2 regions of the Paucibacter sp. M5-1 genome follow, and region 2 is predicted to be linked to the other one. Evidence: predicted binding sites of a transcription regulator. Region 2 holds the regulator's gene; the other holds the start of a gene.
The links. The regulator NrdR, encoded in region 2, represses ribonucleotide reductase genes. The targets are predictions, from matches to a motif close to CACNANATNTNGTG.

Region 1 (7,631 bases), 570 kb from region 2:
GTGACTCGACCTTCATCCTGAAGCTGCCGTCAACCCGTCGCCCACGAAGTGACCCGATAGGTCACGAATGAGGCCGCGTACGCCAGCACAAACAGATAGCCGGCTGCAATCCAGGCCCAGCGTTTGCCCGCCTCTCGCCGGATGGTGACCAGTGTGGCCAGGCACATCGGTGCAAACACATACCAGGCCAGCAGGGAGAAGGCGGTGGCCAGGCTCCAACCTTGCGCGATCAGCGGCGTGAGCGCGACGGCCGTGTCATCGCTGACTGCGGACAGTGCATAGACGGTGCCCAGGGCGCTGACAGCTACCTCGCGCGCTGCAAGCCCTGGCACCAGCGAGATGCTGATCTGCCAATTGAAACCGATAGGCTCGAACACCACCGCCAGTGCCCGCCCCAGCGTGCCGGCAAAGCTGTATTCAATGGCATTGCCGGCGGCCCCCGCCGGTGGCGCCGGAAAACTTGCAAGCAACCACAGCAGGACCGAGAGCACCAGAATGATCCCGCCGACGCGACGCAGGAAGATCTTCACCCGTTGCCACAAGCCAATGAGCACATTGCGCGCAGTGGGCCAGTGGTAGCGCGGCAACTCCATCATGAGGGTACGCGTCTGGCCACCCGCCGTCAGGCGCTTGAGCACCCAGGCCACTGCCAGAGCGACCATGATGCCGGCAAGGTAGAGCGCAAACAGCACCAACCCCTGAAGTTCTAGGCTACCCAGCACCTGGCGACGCGGCACAAAGGCGCCAATCAGCAACGCATACACCGGCAGCCGCGCCGAGCAGGTCATCAGTGGCGCGATCAGAATCGTCACCAATCTATCCCGGGGGTTGGCGATGGTGCGAGCAGCCATGATGCCCGGGATAGCACAGGCAAAGCTCGAGAGTAGGGGAATGAACGAGCGGCCAGACAGCCCCACACTGCCCATCAGCCGGTCGAGCAAGAAAGCTGCACGTGGCAGGTAGCCTGATTCTTCCAGCACCAGGATGAAGAAGAACAAGATAACGATTTGCGGCAGGAACACCACCACGCCGCCAGCGCCCGAAATCACCCCGCCTACCAGCAGGCTGCGGAGCCAGGTTTCTGGCAGCGCGTTCGACACTCGCTCACCCGCCCAGGCCGTTGCGGATTCGATCCAGCCCATCGGTACCTCGGCCCAAGAAAACACCGCCTGGAATACGAAGAAGAGCAGGGTGGCCAGGATGATCGGCCCTATCACCGGGTGGAGGACGACCCGATCCATCCGGTCACTGGTGGTGTTGGGCACCGCGCTGGCAAGACCGAGCCGTTGCAATGTGCCTCGCACTGCCTCGTGATCGCCCCTAGCATCGTGTTCCAGGGGCTCGCTGCTTGCAGGCTGAGCATCGAGCGACACCGTCTGCCACGCCGAGGGCTGATCCAGCAGGGCTCGCAAGCCTTCCGCCCCTTCTCCATGTACTGCCACCGTCCGAACCACCGGCACGCCCAGTTCGCGCGCCAGCGCGTTGGTGTCAATACGCAGCCCCTGCTGCTCAGCCAGATCGGCCATGTTGAGCGCCACCACGCAGGGCAGGCTCATGCGTTTGACGGCCAGTACCAAACGCAAGTTGCGCCGCAGGTTGGTGGCATCGACCACGCAAATCACCAGGTCGGGCCGTTTTTCGCCGACAGCCTGACCGCGCAACACCTCCACCGTGACGGTCTCATCGGGCGAGCGCGGATTGAGGCTGTAAACGCCCGGCAAGTCCAGGAGTCGCAGTGCTCGCCCAGCGGCGCTGGTCAGGCGGCCCTCCTTGCGCTCCACGGTGACGCCGGCGTAGTTTGCTACCTTCTGATGGCTTCCCGTGAGGCGGTTGAACAGGGCTGTCTTGCCGCAGTTGGGGTTGCCCACCAGCGCCAGCAGCCGACCCGGCGGGTGAAGGTGAATGACGGATTCATGCATGGCTTCTGCCTTCTTCGGCGGGTGGGTTGGCGGTTTCAACCGTCACGCAGGCCGCCTCCTCCCGCCGCAGCGCGAAAGTGGAATCACCCACGCGCACCACCAGCGGGTCGTTTCCGGGTAACCCCCGCGCCAACACGCTCACCCACTCGCCGGGCCAGAAGCCTATCTCTTCCAGTCGCGCGAGCCACTCCGGTGCGCCTGCCGGCGTGCTCAAGCTGACCACTCGCATGGGCCGATGCAGATCCAGCGTGTCCAGTGTGATCGGGATGCGGGTGCTGTTGCTGCGCATCTTCAGTTCCCCGGCTCGGCCACCAAGCCGAGCTTCGGTATGCCCGAGCGCTGCACGGCGGCCATCACCTGCGCCACGCACTCGTATTGCACCTTGCGATCACTACGGGCAATCACCTCGGGCTGCAGACGCTGTGGCGATAGCGTGTGCTGATCTTCGGGCGGGGCATCCAGGGCGTCGTCGCGGCGCACTGAGCGGTAGACCAAGGCGCACAGATCCGGCGCGGCCTGGCCAGAGGATCGGGCGGCGAGCACATGCGCAAGGCTCTGCTGCGTGCGGCCGGCTGCGGTGTGGCGGTCGTTGACTTGGCGTGAGAAAAAACTCAACCGTTCGCGGTAGTAAAGCTCCAGCACGTACAGACCCTGGCAAGGATGAAGGAAACGCCTGGTCCCGTGCGTGAAAACTGGCGGTGGCTGGTCTGCGGCTTCGGCGTAATAGGGACCTTTATTATCCGTAAGGAATGACACGATTGAGCACACTGGACACGCTGAATCGCCACATTGCGGTTGACTTTGATCGACAGCAATAGCTGACGATTGAGGCCTTGCAGCGTCCCGTCAAACCAGGAGCCGGTCTAGCGCTGACAGAAGCTCTCGAACAATGTGGTGATGTCGCAGATCTCCTCGGATGTCAGCGACGTGGCGGGCACTCCATTGATGCTCGCGCGCTGCACTGCCCAATGGCGAACGCCTAGCGCTGCCAGCTTGCGGGCCAATTGCAGCAGCTCGTGCAGAGGGTACAAACTCGGGTGCCAAGTGGTGCGGCACTCATAGGCCACGCCGCTGCTAAGGACCAGCTGTAGCGCCGCTTGGACCTTGGCGCTGCTGCCTGGCACGCCGCTGATCGCATCGATCTTGTCCAGTGGCGCCTTGATGTCCAGGCCCAGCCAGTCGATCAGCGGAAGCACGGCGGCCAGCCGCCCGGGGTAGGCGCCGGCGGTGTGCAGGCCGACCGCGAAGCCGAGCGCACGAACCTCGGCGATGGCCGCAGGCAGGGCGGCCTGCAGTGCTGGTTCGCCGCCAGAGAACACCACGCTGTCGAGCAGGCCGCGGCGGCGCTTCAGAAAGGCCAACACGGCGTCCCATGATTGCGCCGTCGGCGCGTCGGCAAGCAGCAGACCCGGGTTATGGCAATAGCTGCAGCGCCAGGGGCAGCCCTGCAAAAACACCACTGCCGCGAGGCGACCCGGAAAGTCGATCGTGGTCAGTGGCGTCAGGCCGCCAACCCGCAACGTGGCGGCGGCTTGGCTCAGGTGGATGGTCACGCGGCCCTGCGCGGGCCGGGCTCGGCGAAGAAGCGGCGCTCCTCATGCTCGCCCTGCTTGCCGGTGTTGAAACTCGAGACTGGCCGGTGGTAGCCCATTACGCGCGTCCAGACTTCGCAGGGTTGACGCTCATCGTCGCGCAGCGCGATGGCTGTTTCGGTCATCGGGGTAGGGTGGATCATTGCAGAGTCTCCTTGGTGGTTGAACAGGGGATGGAATCGTTGGCGGCGGCCCGGCGGCGCTTCTGTTCGAGCCGCTCTTCATCGCAAGCGGGGCAGAAAGGGTGTTCTCCGGCCAGATAACCATGGCTCGGGCAGATCGAGAAGGTCGGCGTGACCGTGATGTAAGGCAGGCGGAAGCGGCTCAGCGCGCGCCGCACCAGTTCGCGGCACGCAGCGCCACTCGAGACGCGCTCACCCATATAGAGATGCAGCACGGTGCCGCCGGTGTACTTGGCCTGCAGCGCCTCCTGGCGTTCCAGCGCCTCGAAGGGGTCGTCGGTGAAGCCGACCGGCAGCTGCGAGGAGTTGGTGTAGTAGGGACGGTCTGCGCTGCCGGCCTGCAGGATCTCTGGCCAGCGTTTGCGGTCCTCGCGGGCGAAGCGGTAGGTCGTGCCCTCGGCCGGCGTCGCCTCCAGGTTGTAGAGGTGGCCGGTTTCTTCCTGGAACTCGACGATGCGGGCGCGCACATGGTCGAGCAGGCGCAGCGCCAGCGCATGGCCGCGCGCGTCGGTGATGTCGTAGGCGTCGGCGCTGAAGTTGCGGATCATCTCGTTGAGGCCGTTGACGCCCAGGGTCGAGAAATGGTTGCGCAAGGTGCCCAGATAGCGCTTGCTGTAGGGAAACAGGCCCTGGTCCATCAGGCGCTGGATCAGCTCGCGCTTGAGTTCCAGGCTCTGCCTGCCGAACTCAAGAAGTCGGTCCAGCGCAGCCAGCAGGCCAGCCTCGTCGCCGCAGTGCAGATGGCCCAGGCGCGCGCAATTGATCGTGACCACACCGATGCTGCCGGTCTGTTCGGCGCTGCCGAACAGACCGTTGCCGCGCTTGAGCAGCTCGCGCAGGTCCAGCTGCAGCCGGCAGCACATCGAGCGCACCATATTCGGCTCCAGCTCCGAGTTCACGAAGTTCTGGAAGTAGGGCAGGCCGTACTTGGCCGTCATCTCGAACAGTGCGGCGGCGTTCTCGGATTCCCAGGGGAAATCGGGTGTGATGTTGTAGGTCGGGATCGGGAAAGTGAAGACCCGGCCTTTGGCATCGCCGGCCGTCATCACGTCGATGTAAGCGCGGTTGATCATGTCCATCTCGAGCTGCAGATCGCCGTAGGAAAACGGCATCTCCCGGCCGGCAATCACCGGCACCTGCTCGCGCAGGTCCGCTGGGCAGGTCCAGTCGAAGGTCAGGTTGGTGAAGGGCGTCTGCGTGCCCCAGCGCGAGGGCACGTTGAGGTTGTAGACCAGCTCCTGGATGCACTGGCGCACCTCGGCGTAGCTCATGCGATCGGCACGCACAAAGGGCGCCATATAGGTATCGAAGGAAGAGAAGGCCTGCGCACCGGCCCACTCGTTCTGCAAGGTGCCGAGGAAATTGACGATCTGGCCGACCGCCGAGCTCATGTGTTTGGGGGGGCCGGCCTCGACCTTGCCCGGCACGCCGTTCAGGCCTTCGTGCAAGAGCGTGCGCAGCGACCAGCCGGCGCAGTAGCCGCTGAGCATGTCGAGATCGTGGATGTGCAGGTCGCCGTCTCGATGGGCCTGGCCGATCTCGGGTGCATAGACATGCGAGAGCCAGTAGTTGGCCGTCATCTTGCCGGACACATTGAGGATCAGGCCGCCCAGCGAATAGCCCTGGTTGGCATTGGCGTTGACGCGCCAGTCGTCGCGGTTCAGGTACTCGTTGATCGAGCGCTCGACATCCACCAGGGTCTTGCGATCCTCACGCAGCCGCGCATGCTGCTCGCGGTAGACGATGTAGGCGCGCGCGGTCTTCAGATGATTGGACGCGATCAAGGTCTGCTCGACGATGTCCTGGATCTGCTCGACGCCGGGTGCCTGACCGTGGAAGCGGTGCGCCAGCACCTTCAGCACGCTGGCGCACAACAAGGCCTGTTCGTCGGCGCCGTACTCGCCGCTGGCAATGCCGGCGCGTTGCAGTGCCAGCGCGATCTTCTGGGCGTCGAAGGCCGCGTGGCGCCCATCGCGCTTGAGAACCTGGGCGGGAAGGCTGGCATGGATGTTTGACATGGATGGTTCTGAACACTAGATATGGTGCGCAGCCTATCCTTCAAACACTAAATGTGGATTTGCGCTGACGCAAACTCCCGATTCGAACTGGCGCCGCAGGCGCCACGGCGGGGTCAGCCGAAACTCAGCGGGCGGCCTTCGATGTCCAGTGCCAGCAACCCCTCAAGCTGGCCGCTGCGGATGCGCTCGACCATGGTGCGCAGCGCCTGCTCGATGCGGGCCTCGGTCGCCGGCTTGCCGCCCTGGCCGGACAGGGCGGCGATGAAGACAACCTGCCAGGGTGGCCCGGCCTTGGCGGACTCGGCACGCAAGGCCTCGAAGCTGCCGAGCTCTGCAGGCGCCTTGTCCACGCAGACCCGTGGTGAGAGCGTGCCGCCCTGGCCGCTGGCAAAACGCTCACGCTGCTCAGGACTGGGGTCCTCGGGCAGTTCGGCCGTCGTGAAGACGAAGAGCAGTCGCTGGGGCTCGGCCTGGAGGGTGGCGCCGCGCAGGAGCAGCTCGAAAGGTGTGTCGCTTGTCATGGGCGCAAGCGTCGCGCCTGTCGCGTCCAGAGGGTTTGCTCTGGATCAAGACAGCATCGCGGATTCGCTGCGCCAATATCAAAAACTGCGGAAGGTTTGGATGACAAGCAGCACACCCGTCCCCGCCAGGCGCCCACTGCCCCTGGTGTATTCCTGCTCGGGCTGCTCCAGTGCGGCCCAGCTGGCCAACTATCTGGCTCTGCGCCTGGACCGCGAGGGCGAAGCCGAGATGTCCTGCATTTCCGGTGTCGGCGGCAATGTGCGCAGCTTGGTGCGCCGTGCCCGCGATGCGGCTGCCGAGGGCAGGCCCATCATTGCCATTGATGGCTGTGCGCTGGCCTGCGCCAAGCAGTGTCTGGCCGAGCGCAGTGTCGCGCCGACCTGGCATCTGCTGCTGGCATCGTCGGGCGTCGCCAAGCGCTACCACGCCGATTTCGACACTGCACAGGCGGAGCAGATCTATCCGGTGCTGGTCGAGCAGGTGCAGGCGCTGCGTGACGCGCCTATCCCAGGTAGATCCACCACCCCAGCGGGTTCTTGCTGATCGCCACCGAGGCGATCCAGCCGACGGTTGCCAGCGCTGCGAGCCAGGCGGTCGCGCGCAGCGCCAGTGGCCGGCCGGGTTTCAGCGCCAGCATGCCCAGCGCGATATAGAGCAGCAGGCCGAGGAGCTTGGCCAGCAACCAGGGCGCCTCGAGCGGCGATAGCCGCAGCATCCAGGCCAGCGCGAGCGCCGACAGCAGCAGCACCGAGTCGACCAGATGGGGCAAGGTCCTGGCCGGCCGGCTGCCGACCCAGGCAGCGCCCAGCAAGGACCCGAGGCCGCGCGCGAAGAAGCCGCTGACCGAGAGCAGCACGGCGCCCTGGTGCAGGGTCTTGATCGTTAGATAGTCCATGGCCGGATTCTCAGCCCGGCCGGCCATCGAGGCGGGCGCGCGTCAGGATCGGCCAGTAGCGCAGCGCGTAGAGCGCGAAGCCGGCCGACCACAGCGCGGCCGACAGCAGCACCGCGTGGACGGTCTGCGCCGGCGCCAGCAGCGGCCAGCCGACACGCACGACAGCGGCGGCCGCGACCAGCGCGTAGCTCGCCACATCGCCCCGGCTGGCCCGCAGCAGCCGGCCGGTGTGGCCCAGAGCGGTGCGCGTCATCATGCCGATGACCAGCCCGCCGATGGCGCCCAGGGTCAGCGCGTGGGTCGCCAGCGTCGGGGCCAGCAGGCCCAGCGCCGCCAGGCCGCGCAGCAGCAGGTGCAGCGGGATCCACAGATAGGCCAGATGCAGCACCCAGACCAGCGGCGTGCGCAGCGTCTTCAGCGGCTGCCACAGCAGCCAGCGCGCCAGATGGGCGGCCGAGCAGACGCCGGCCAGCAGGGCCAGCGGCAGGCCGCCCAGCCCCAGC
Region 2 (7,631 bases):
CCCCGCTGCCGATGGACCCGGCCCCGGAGTTCTACCACCTCGAGTGGCAGGGCTTCATGGGATGCCGGCCCATTATCACTGCCATGCGAGGCTGACCTGCCCCTAGCGGACCGGTCGGCCAGGTGTGGCGGAGAAGAAAAGGAGTCGCATGACAGCGCGTCGTGATTTGTTATCCCTCGCCCGCAGTGCCACTGCGGCCACATCCTTGTTCATCAAGGACATTGGCCACGGCCTGCTGGTGGTCAGCCACAACACCCTGGCCCTGGTCGGCCTGGCCGTGGTGGCTGTTTTGCTGATGTTCAGCAGCCAGGCGGATTTGCGCCACAAGCTCGAGACCGAGGCCTTTGGCTGGCTCAATGCCCGCCAGGAGGCCCGTGCCGAGGCCTCCGGTGACACCCTGACCGGCTTCAGCGAGCCCGATGCGCTGAGCCGCGCCACGGCCGCCGATCCCAAGGACCTGTCGCGTCAGCAGGCGGCAGTCGCCATGTGGCTGTCGCGTCGCTACCGCGTCGCGCCCGAGCCGATCAGCCGCCTGGTGCAGGAGGCCTGGACCGTGGGGCAACGCGCCCGCGTCGAGCCGACCCTGATCCTGGCCATCATGGCCATCGAGTCCGGCTTCAACCCTTTTGCCCAGAGCTCGGTCGGGGCCCAGGGCCTGATGCAGGTGCTGACCCGCGTGCATGACGACAAGTACGAGGCCTTTGGCGGCAATCTGGCCGCCTTCGACCCGATCACCAATCTGCGCGTCGGCGTGCAGGTGCTCAAGGAGTGCATCCAGCGTGCCGGCGGCATCGAGGAAGGGCTGCGCTACTACGTCGGCGCCGCCAATCTGCCCGACGATGCCGGCTATGCCAACAAGGTGCTGGCCGAGCATGAGCAGATGAAGTCGGTGATCGCCGGCCGGCCCTATGTGCCCGCGCCCAAGCCGATCCGCGAGGTCAACGGCACGCCTGCGCCGGCGCCCGCTGCGGCCGACCAGATCGCCCTGCTGAACTGAAACAGCTTTTGCTCGACGCCGGGCCTGCAGCCTCCGCTACACTGCAGGCTTCGCGCGACTGGCGATCAAGGTCACAGCCGTGACCCGAGGTGGTGGACCACCGGGGAGCGCGAACGGTCAAGGGTGAGCAACCCGGCCGCCATCAGCCGTTCGCCTGGGCAGCCACGCCGCGCCGTCGCTCAAGCGTCGGCGTGCGCCGTGACTCCAACCCTAGACCGCCACCATCCATCATGTTTGATCGCAACACCTCGACCCTCGCCCAAGTGGACCCCGATCTGTGGGCCGCCGTCCAGCAAGAGAACCAGCGCCAGGAAGATCACATCGAGCTGATCGCTTCCGAGAACTACACCTCGCCGGCCGTGATGCAGGCGCAGGGCAGCCAGCTGACCAACAAGTACGCCGAGGGCTATCCCGGCAAGCGCTACTACGGCGGCTGCGAGTATGTGGACGTGGTGGAGCAACTGGCCATCGACCGTCTGAAGCAGCTGTTCGGCGCCAACTTTGCCAATGTCCAGCCCAACTCGGGTTCGCAGGCCAACCAGGGCGTGTTCTTCGCGCTGCTGCAGCCCGGTGACACCATCATGGGCATGAGCCTGTCCGAGGGCGGCCACCTGACCCACGGCATGCCGCTGAACATGAGCGGCAAGTGGTTCAACGTGATCTCCTATGGCCTGAACGCCAAGGAAGAAATCGACTACGAGGCGATGGAAGCGCTGGCGCGCGAGAAGAAGCCCAAGCTGATCATCGCCGGCGCCTCGGCCTACAGCCTGCGCATCGACTTCGAGCGCTTCGGCAAGATCGCCAAGGAGATCGGCGCCTATTTCATGGTGGACATGGCCCACTATGCGGGCCTGATCGCCGCCGGCGTCTACCCGAACCCGGTGCCGCATGCCGATGTGGTGACCTCGACCACGCACAAGAGCCTGCGCGGCCCGCGCGGCGGCATCATCCTGATGAACGACGAGGCGATCGCCAAGAAGATCAATTCGGCGATCTTCCCCGGCATCCAGGGTGGCCCGCTGATGCATGTGATTGCCGGCAAGGCCGTGGCCTTCAAGGAAGCGCTGACGCCCGAGTTCAAGAGCTATCAGGCACAGGTGGTCAAGAACGCCAAGGTGCTGGCCGACACGCTGATCGAGCGCGGCCTGCGCATCGTCTCGGGCGGCACCGAAAGCCATGTGATGCTGGTGGATCTGCGCCCCAAGGGCCTGACCGGCAAGGAGGCCGAGGCCATCCTGGGCGCCGCCCACATGACCTGCAACAAGAACGGCATCCCGAACGACCCGCAAAAGCCGATGGTCACCAGCGGCATCCGTCTGGGCACGCCGGCGATGACCACGCGCGGCTTCAAGGAAGAACAGGTGCGCATCACCGCCCATCTGATCGCCGATGTGCTGGACAAGCCGCATGACGAGGCCAATCTGGCCGCCGTGCGCGAGAAGGTCGCGGCGCTGACGCGCGACTTCCCGGTCTACCGCTAAGCCGCCGCCCGCCGATGCGCTGCCCCTTCTGCTCCCATGCCGAAACCCAGGTGGTCGAAACCCGGGAGTCGGATGAAGGCGATGTGGTGCGGCGCCGGCGGCGCTGCCTGGGCTGCGACAAGCGCTTCACCACCTACGAGCGGGCCGAGATCGCAATGCCCGTGGTGGTCAAGAAGGACGGCACCCGGGCCGACTTCGACCCAGCCAAGCTGCGCGCCTCGATGCAGCTGGCGCTGCGCAAACGACCGGTCAGCATCGAGCAAGTCGATGCCGCGCTGGCCCGCATCGAGGAAAAGCTGCTGACCAGCGGCGCCCGCGAACTGCCGTCGACCAAGATGGGCGAACTGGTGATGCGCGAACTCAAGCGCATCGACAAGGTCGCCTATGTGCGCTTTGCCTCGGTCTACCGCAGCTTCGAGGATGTGGACGAGTTCCGGCAACTGATCCGCGATATCTGAGCCGCCCCTCCAAGGGGGGTGCCAGGCTCCCCCCTTGGCAGGACAGAAAGCGCCGGTGCGGCCCTCTAGATTGGATTCATGCCCGATGAATCCAGTCCGGAGCCGACCATGCCGCAAGCCCCTCACCCCTCGCATCACCTCCGCGGCCTCAGCCTGATCGAGGTCTGCGTCGTCTGCCTGATCCTGGCGGTGCTGCTGAGCCAGGCGATCCCGTCGATGCAAAGACTCAGGCTCGGCCAGCATGTCCGGGGCACCGCCCAGACCCTGATGACCGATCTGCAGCAGGCGCGCAGCGTCGCCGTGATTCAGGGCAAGGCCGTGCATATGCGCTTCAACGCGGGTGATGGCGGCAGTTGCTACATCGTCTACAGCGGCCCGAGCGACGGCTGCCACTGCGACAACGCGGGCCAGACCCGCTGCACCGATGCGGCTGCCCTGGCCAAGGTCGAATGGCTGCCCGCCAAGCAGGCCACGACGATACGCGCCAATGTCGAGAAACTCAGCTTCCAGGCCAGGCAAGGCGCGGTGACCAGCACCGGCAGCATCGACATTGCCGCGCCTGGCGGCCCCTCGATTCGCCATATCGTCGCGATCACCGGGCGTGTGCGCTCTTGCTCACCCGACGGCAGCGCGGGGCGCCTGCCGCGCTGCGCCGGCTGAACAGCCCCCTAACCCAAGGGCGCGTGGATCAACGGTCGGATATGGCCGACGAGCGGCCGACCCTGATCGAGAGTCGCTGCGCACCGCGTTCACATAATTTCCCATGGCCATGCGAACGCCCTCCGCGCCTCACGCTGCCGCCGGTCCGACGGGCGCGTATGGCTTCACGCTGGTCGAGCTGATGCTGGCGGTGGTGATCGTCGGCATCCTGGCAGCGGTCGCCCTGCCCTCCTTCCAGCAAATGGTGCAAAAAGGCCGGCGTGCCGACGCCGTGGCCACCTTGTCGGCGGTGCAGCAGGCACAGGAGCGCTGGCGCGCCAACCGGGCGACCTACACCGAAAAGCTCAGTGATCTGCAGTTCAGCAGCGATCAGTCGATCGACAAGCATTACGAGATCAAGATCGTGCTGGCGAACGACGGCGCTACCGGCTACACCATCGAGGCGAACGCGCTGGAGAACAGCCCGCAGGCCAAGGACAGCGCCTGTGCCAAGATGTCCATCACGATGAGCGGCGGCCAGATGCAGTACCTGCCCGCCACCGGTGGATGCTGGTCCAGATGAATGCCTCGCGCATCAAGGGCCTGTCCCTGATCGAACTGCTGGTGGTGGTCGCCGTGCTGGGCATCGTGCTGGCCGTGGCCACGCCCTCGCTGACCGATCTGATGAACAAGCGCCGGGTCCAGTTGATCGCCAATGAACTCAGCACCGACCTGGCCTACGCCCGCTCCGAGGGGGGCCTGCGCAACAAGCGCACAGGCATGACCTTCCGCAGCAGCGACACCATGTCTTGCTACACCATCCAGGTCTTCCTGGCCGCCCGTGGCTGCGACTGCACCAAGGGCGCGGGCGTCGCCTGCGATGGCAATATCGAGCTCCGCACCACCCAGATACCGTCCTTGACCGGGGTTTCTCTGGTCCTCGGCGATGCCTTCGTCGGCGAATTCAAGAACCTCGACTTCACCGCACCGCTGCGGATTGTCGAACCGGCCCCCTCGGCCATCCGCGTCGTCGGCAACCGGGGCTACATCCTGGAAGTCCGCATCAGCGTGCTGGGCCGGGTGCTGATCTGCTCGCCCGACGGCAAGTTTGGTGGAGTGCAGCCATGCTGAACCCATCGTCAAGCCGGCTCCAGCACGGTCTGAGCCTGATCGAAATGATGGTCGGCCTGACGGTCGGCATGATTGTTGTCGCCGGCGCCTCGCTAATGATGGTGGGCCAGTTGGAGGACCATCGCCGCCTGATGCTGGAAACCCAGGTGCAGCAGGACTTGCGGGCAGCGGCCGATCTGGTGCTGCGCGATATGCGCCGCGCCGGCTTCAACCGGCGTGCCGAAGACGGCGTCTCGGCGCCCGGCGCGGCGGCCAAGGCCAATCTCTATGCGATGGCGAGCCTGGACAAGGACGGGCAACTGCTCTACAGCTACAGCCGGGCCAAGGGCGAGGCCGACGAGGACGGTGAGGTCGCGAACAACGAGGAATTCGGCTACCGCGTTCGGTCCAAGGAGCTGCAATTCCGCCATGGCGGCAACTGGCAGCCGCTGACGGATCCCAGGACCCTGGAGATCACCAGCTTCGAACCGCAGCTGCTGGTGCAGCGCGTCAAGCTGGACGAGTTCTGCCAGCGCCCCTGCCCGGCCGGTGCCACCGACTGCCCGCCCAGCATGGAGGTCCGGGAACTGCGGCTGACCCTGAGCGGCAAGGCCGCGCATGACGCGCGGGTGGTGCGCAGCGTCACGGTCAGCACCCGGCTGCGCAATGACGCGATCGAGGGAGGCTGCTGATCATGCGCGGCACCGCCCCTCAGCGCGCGTTTGGTCAACAAGGCGCCGCCACTCTGGTGGTCGTGATGGTGCTGTTCTTCATCATGGCGATGATGGCGGCCTTCGCCAACCGCAATCTGGTGTTCGAGCAGCGCATCGCCAGCAACTACTACCGGGCCGGCCTCGCGCTGGAAACCGCCGAAGCCGGCGGCGAATGGGTGCTGAACGCGCTGAACGGCGTTTTCATCGATGCCAGTTGCAAGAACAGCGCCGCGATCGGCACGAGTTTCCGCGAGCGCTATCTGAACATTGACGCCGATCGCGCCATCAGCACCGACGAAGACAAGGACGCCAACTTCAACCCGCTCAATCCTGCGTCCGGCGACCCCTATGTGGCCGCCGGCATCAGCACCGAGGCCGCGGGCTGGTCCTACCAATGCCCGGTCGACGGCGTGCTGGCGTCGCCGGCGCCGGCCGCCGCCAATCGCTTGCAGCCGATGTTCGCGGTGCGCTTTCGGCCCCGCGACCGTGCCGGTGTCGTGAACGTGGAGGTGATCAGCTGCACCGACATCATCAAGAACTGCAACCGCCAGGCCTTTGCCGCCCGGGCCGATCTGGCCAAGACCGTGCTCATTTTTGATGCGGCCCTGGTCAGCGCCTTGAAAGTGCCGCCCGCCAGCCCGCTGACGGTGCGCGGCGCGGTCGACCTGGGGGCCATCGGGCTGGGCCTGCACAACACCGATCCGGCGCTCAGCGGCTTGCTGATGCAGGCCGGGCGGAGCTACCAGGGCAGCACCAGCCGGCTCAGCAGCGTGCCGGGCACGCCGGCGCGCGATGCGCTGGTCAGTGGTGACGAGACGCTGCGAAGCCGCGATGGCAAGCCGGTCGATATGTTCCAGCTGTTTTTTGGCATGTCACCGATGACTTACCGCCAGCAACCGGCGATGCGGGAGCTGATCTGTGCAGACGATTGCAGCGCCCAATTGCAGGAGGCTTATGCCAGCGGTCAGCGCATGCTCTGGGTCGAGGGTCCGGCCGAGATCCGCAGCAATATCACGCTGGGCACGGCAACCGACCCCTTCTTGCTGGTGGTCAACGGTGCCCTGACCCTGGATGGTCCGATGCTGCTGAACGGGCTGATCTATGCCCGCGGCAACACGTCCTGGAACAACACCGTCGGGGCCCAGCCGGCCGTGCTGACCGGCGCCTTGCTCAGCGACGGCGACCTGGTCGCCAGCGGCACGGCCGATATCGTCTATCACGCGGACCTGATCAACACGCTGAGCAACCGGCGCGGCAGCTTTGTCCGCGTGCCGGGCAGCTGGTCGGATGGCACGGAATGAAGCGCAGCCCACGCCCCTTCGGTCGCCCCGCCGATGCTCAAGCGGGCGTGACCCTGATCGAAGCCCTGGTGGCCTTGCTGATCATGTCCTTCGGCATGCTGGCCCTGGTCGGGCTGCAGGGCAATATGCGGCGCAGCGCCGATCTGGCCAAGCAGCGCAGTGAAGCGGTGCGCCTGGCTCAGCAAGACCTCGAAACCATCCGGTCCTTCTCCGAGCTGGTGCTTCCGGCGGAGGCGGCGGAGCATGTGCGCGCGTTCGCGCAGATCGCGGATCTCAAGCGCGTCGGCGCCGGTGACCCCGAAAGCAATGCGAGCTTCACGTTGAACCGGGTGCTGGCCCAGCGTCCCGGCGAGCCGCTGTCGGTGCAGGTCACGGTGAGCTGGGAGGATCGCGCGGGCGCGATACAGCAAGTGATCATGGGCAGCTTCATCACGCCGGCCGATCCACGGCTCAGCGGCTCGCTGGCCATCGCCCCCGAGGGCGACCCAAGCCGCCGCCCTTTGGGCCGTCACCTGACGATACCGCCAACGGCCAAGGACCTGGGCGATGGCCACAGCGTCTTCAAGCCGCCGGCCACCAGCAGCGGCGTGGCCTGGGTGTTCAACAACCTGACCGGCCGCATCGTCAAGCTGTGCCAATTGCCGGACCACGGGGTCGGCACGGACCAGATCACGCTGGAAGACGTTGCGGCCTACTGCAGCACGGTCTCGAACAGCTATCTGCTCAGCGGTGCGGTGCGCTTTTCGACCGGCGCCACCGCGAGTTCGGAGCAGGCGCTCAGCCCCGCCCTGCCGCTGAGCCTGGCCATCATCACGGCCGGCACGAGCAAGCCGCCCGCCCCGCCGCCGCACGACTGCTTCAGCAATGCCCCGCTGAGCGGGCCCGTCGAGATGCCCGAGGGCGTCGGCTACTACTGCGCGGTCTACCCCAAT

Region 1: a site for NrdR is predicted at 5,725-5,738, ahead of O5M90_RS00775 (ribonucleoside triphosphate reductase). Genes of this name have one in related genera too.

Annotation. Positions count from the first base shown of each region.
Region 1 covers NZ_JAPZLM020000001.1:153,030-160,660, forward strand. Annotated here, with positions in the region: gene feoB (ferrous iron transporter B) at 30-1,919, opposite strand; gene O5M90_RS00755 (FeoA family protein) at 1,912-2,208, opposite strand; gene O5M90_RS00760 (ExbD/TolR family protein) at 2,211-2,561, opposite strand; gene O5M90_RS00765 (anaerobic ribonucleoside-triphosphate reductase activating protein) at 2,783-3,466, opposite strand; gene nrdD (anaerobic ribonucleoside-triphosphate reductase) at 3,469-3,654, opposite strand; gene O5M90_RS00775 (ribonucleoside triphosphate reductase) at 3,651-5,711, opposite strand; gene O5M90_RS00780 (ribonucleotide reductase subunit alpha) at 5,825-6,232, opposite strand; gene O5M90_RS00785 (putative zinc-binding protein) at 6,333-6,776, shown strand; gene O5M90_RS00790 (SirB2 family protein) at 6,736-7,128, opposite strand; gene O5M90_RS00795 (NnrS family protein) at 7,139-7,631, opposite strand, start outside.
Region 2 covers NZ_JAPZLM020000001.1:720,262-727,892, forward strand. Annotated here, with positions in the region: gene O5M90_RS03260 (lytic transglycosylase domain-containing protein) at 149-997, shown strand; ZMP/ZTP riboswitch at 1,042-1,164, shown strand; gene glyA (serine hydroxymethyltransferase) at 1,228-2,478, shown strand; gene nrdR (transcriptional regulator NrdR) at 2,493-2,936, shown strand; gene O5M90_RS03275 (GspH/FimT family pseudopilin) at 3,045-3,596, shown strand; gene O5M90_RS03280 (type IV pilin protein) at 3,706-4,158, shown strand; gene O5M90_RS03285 (pilus assembly FimT family protein) at 4,143-4,706, shown strand; gene O5M90_RS03290 (prepilin-type N-terminal cleavage/methylation domain-containing protein) at 4,700-5,377, shown strand; gene O5M90_RS03295 (pilus assembly PilX family protein) at 5,380-6,699, shown strand; gene O5M90_RS03300 (type IV pilus modification PilV family protein) at 6,696-7,631, shown strand, end outside.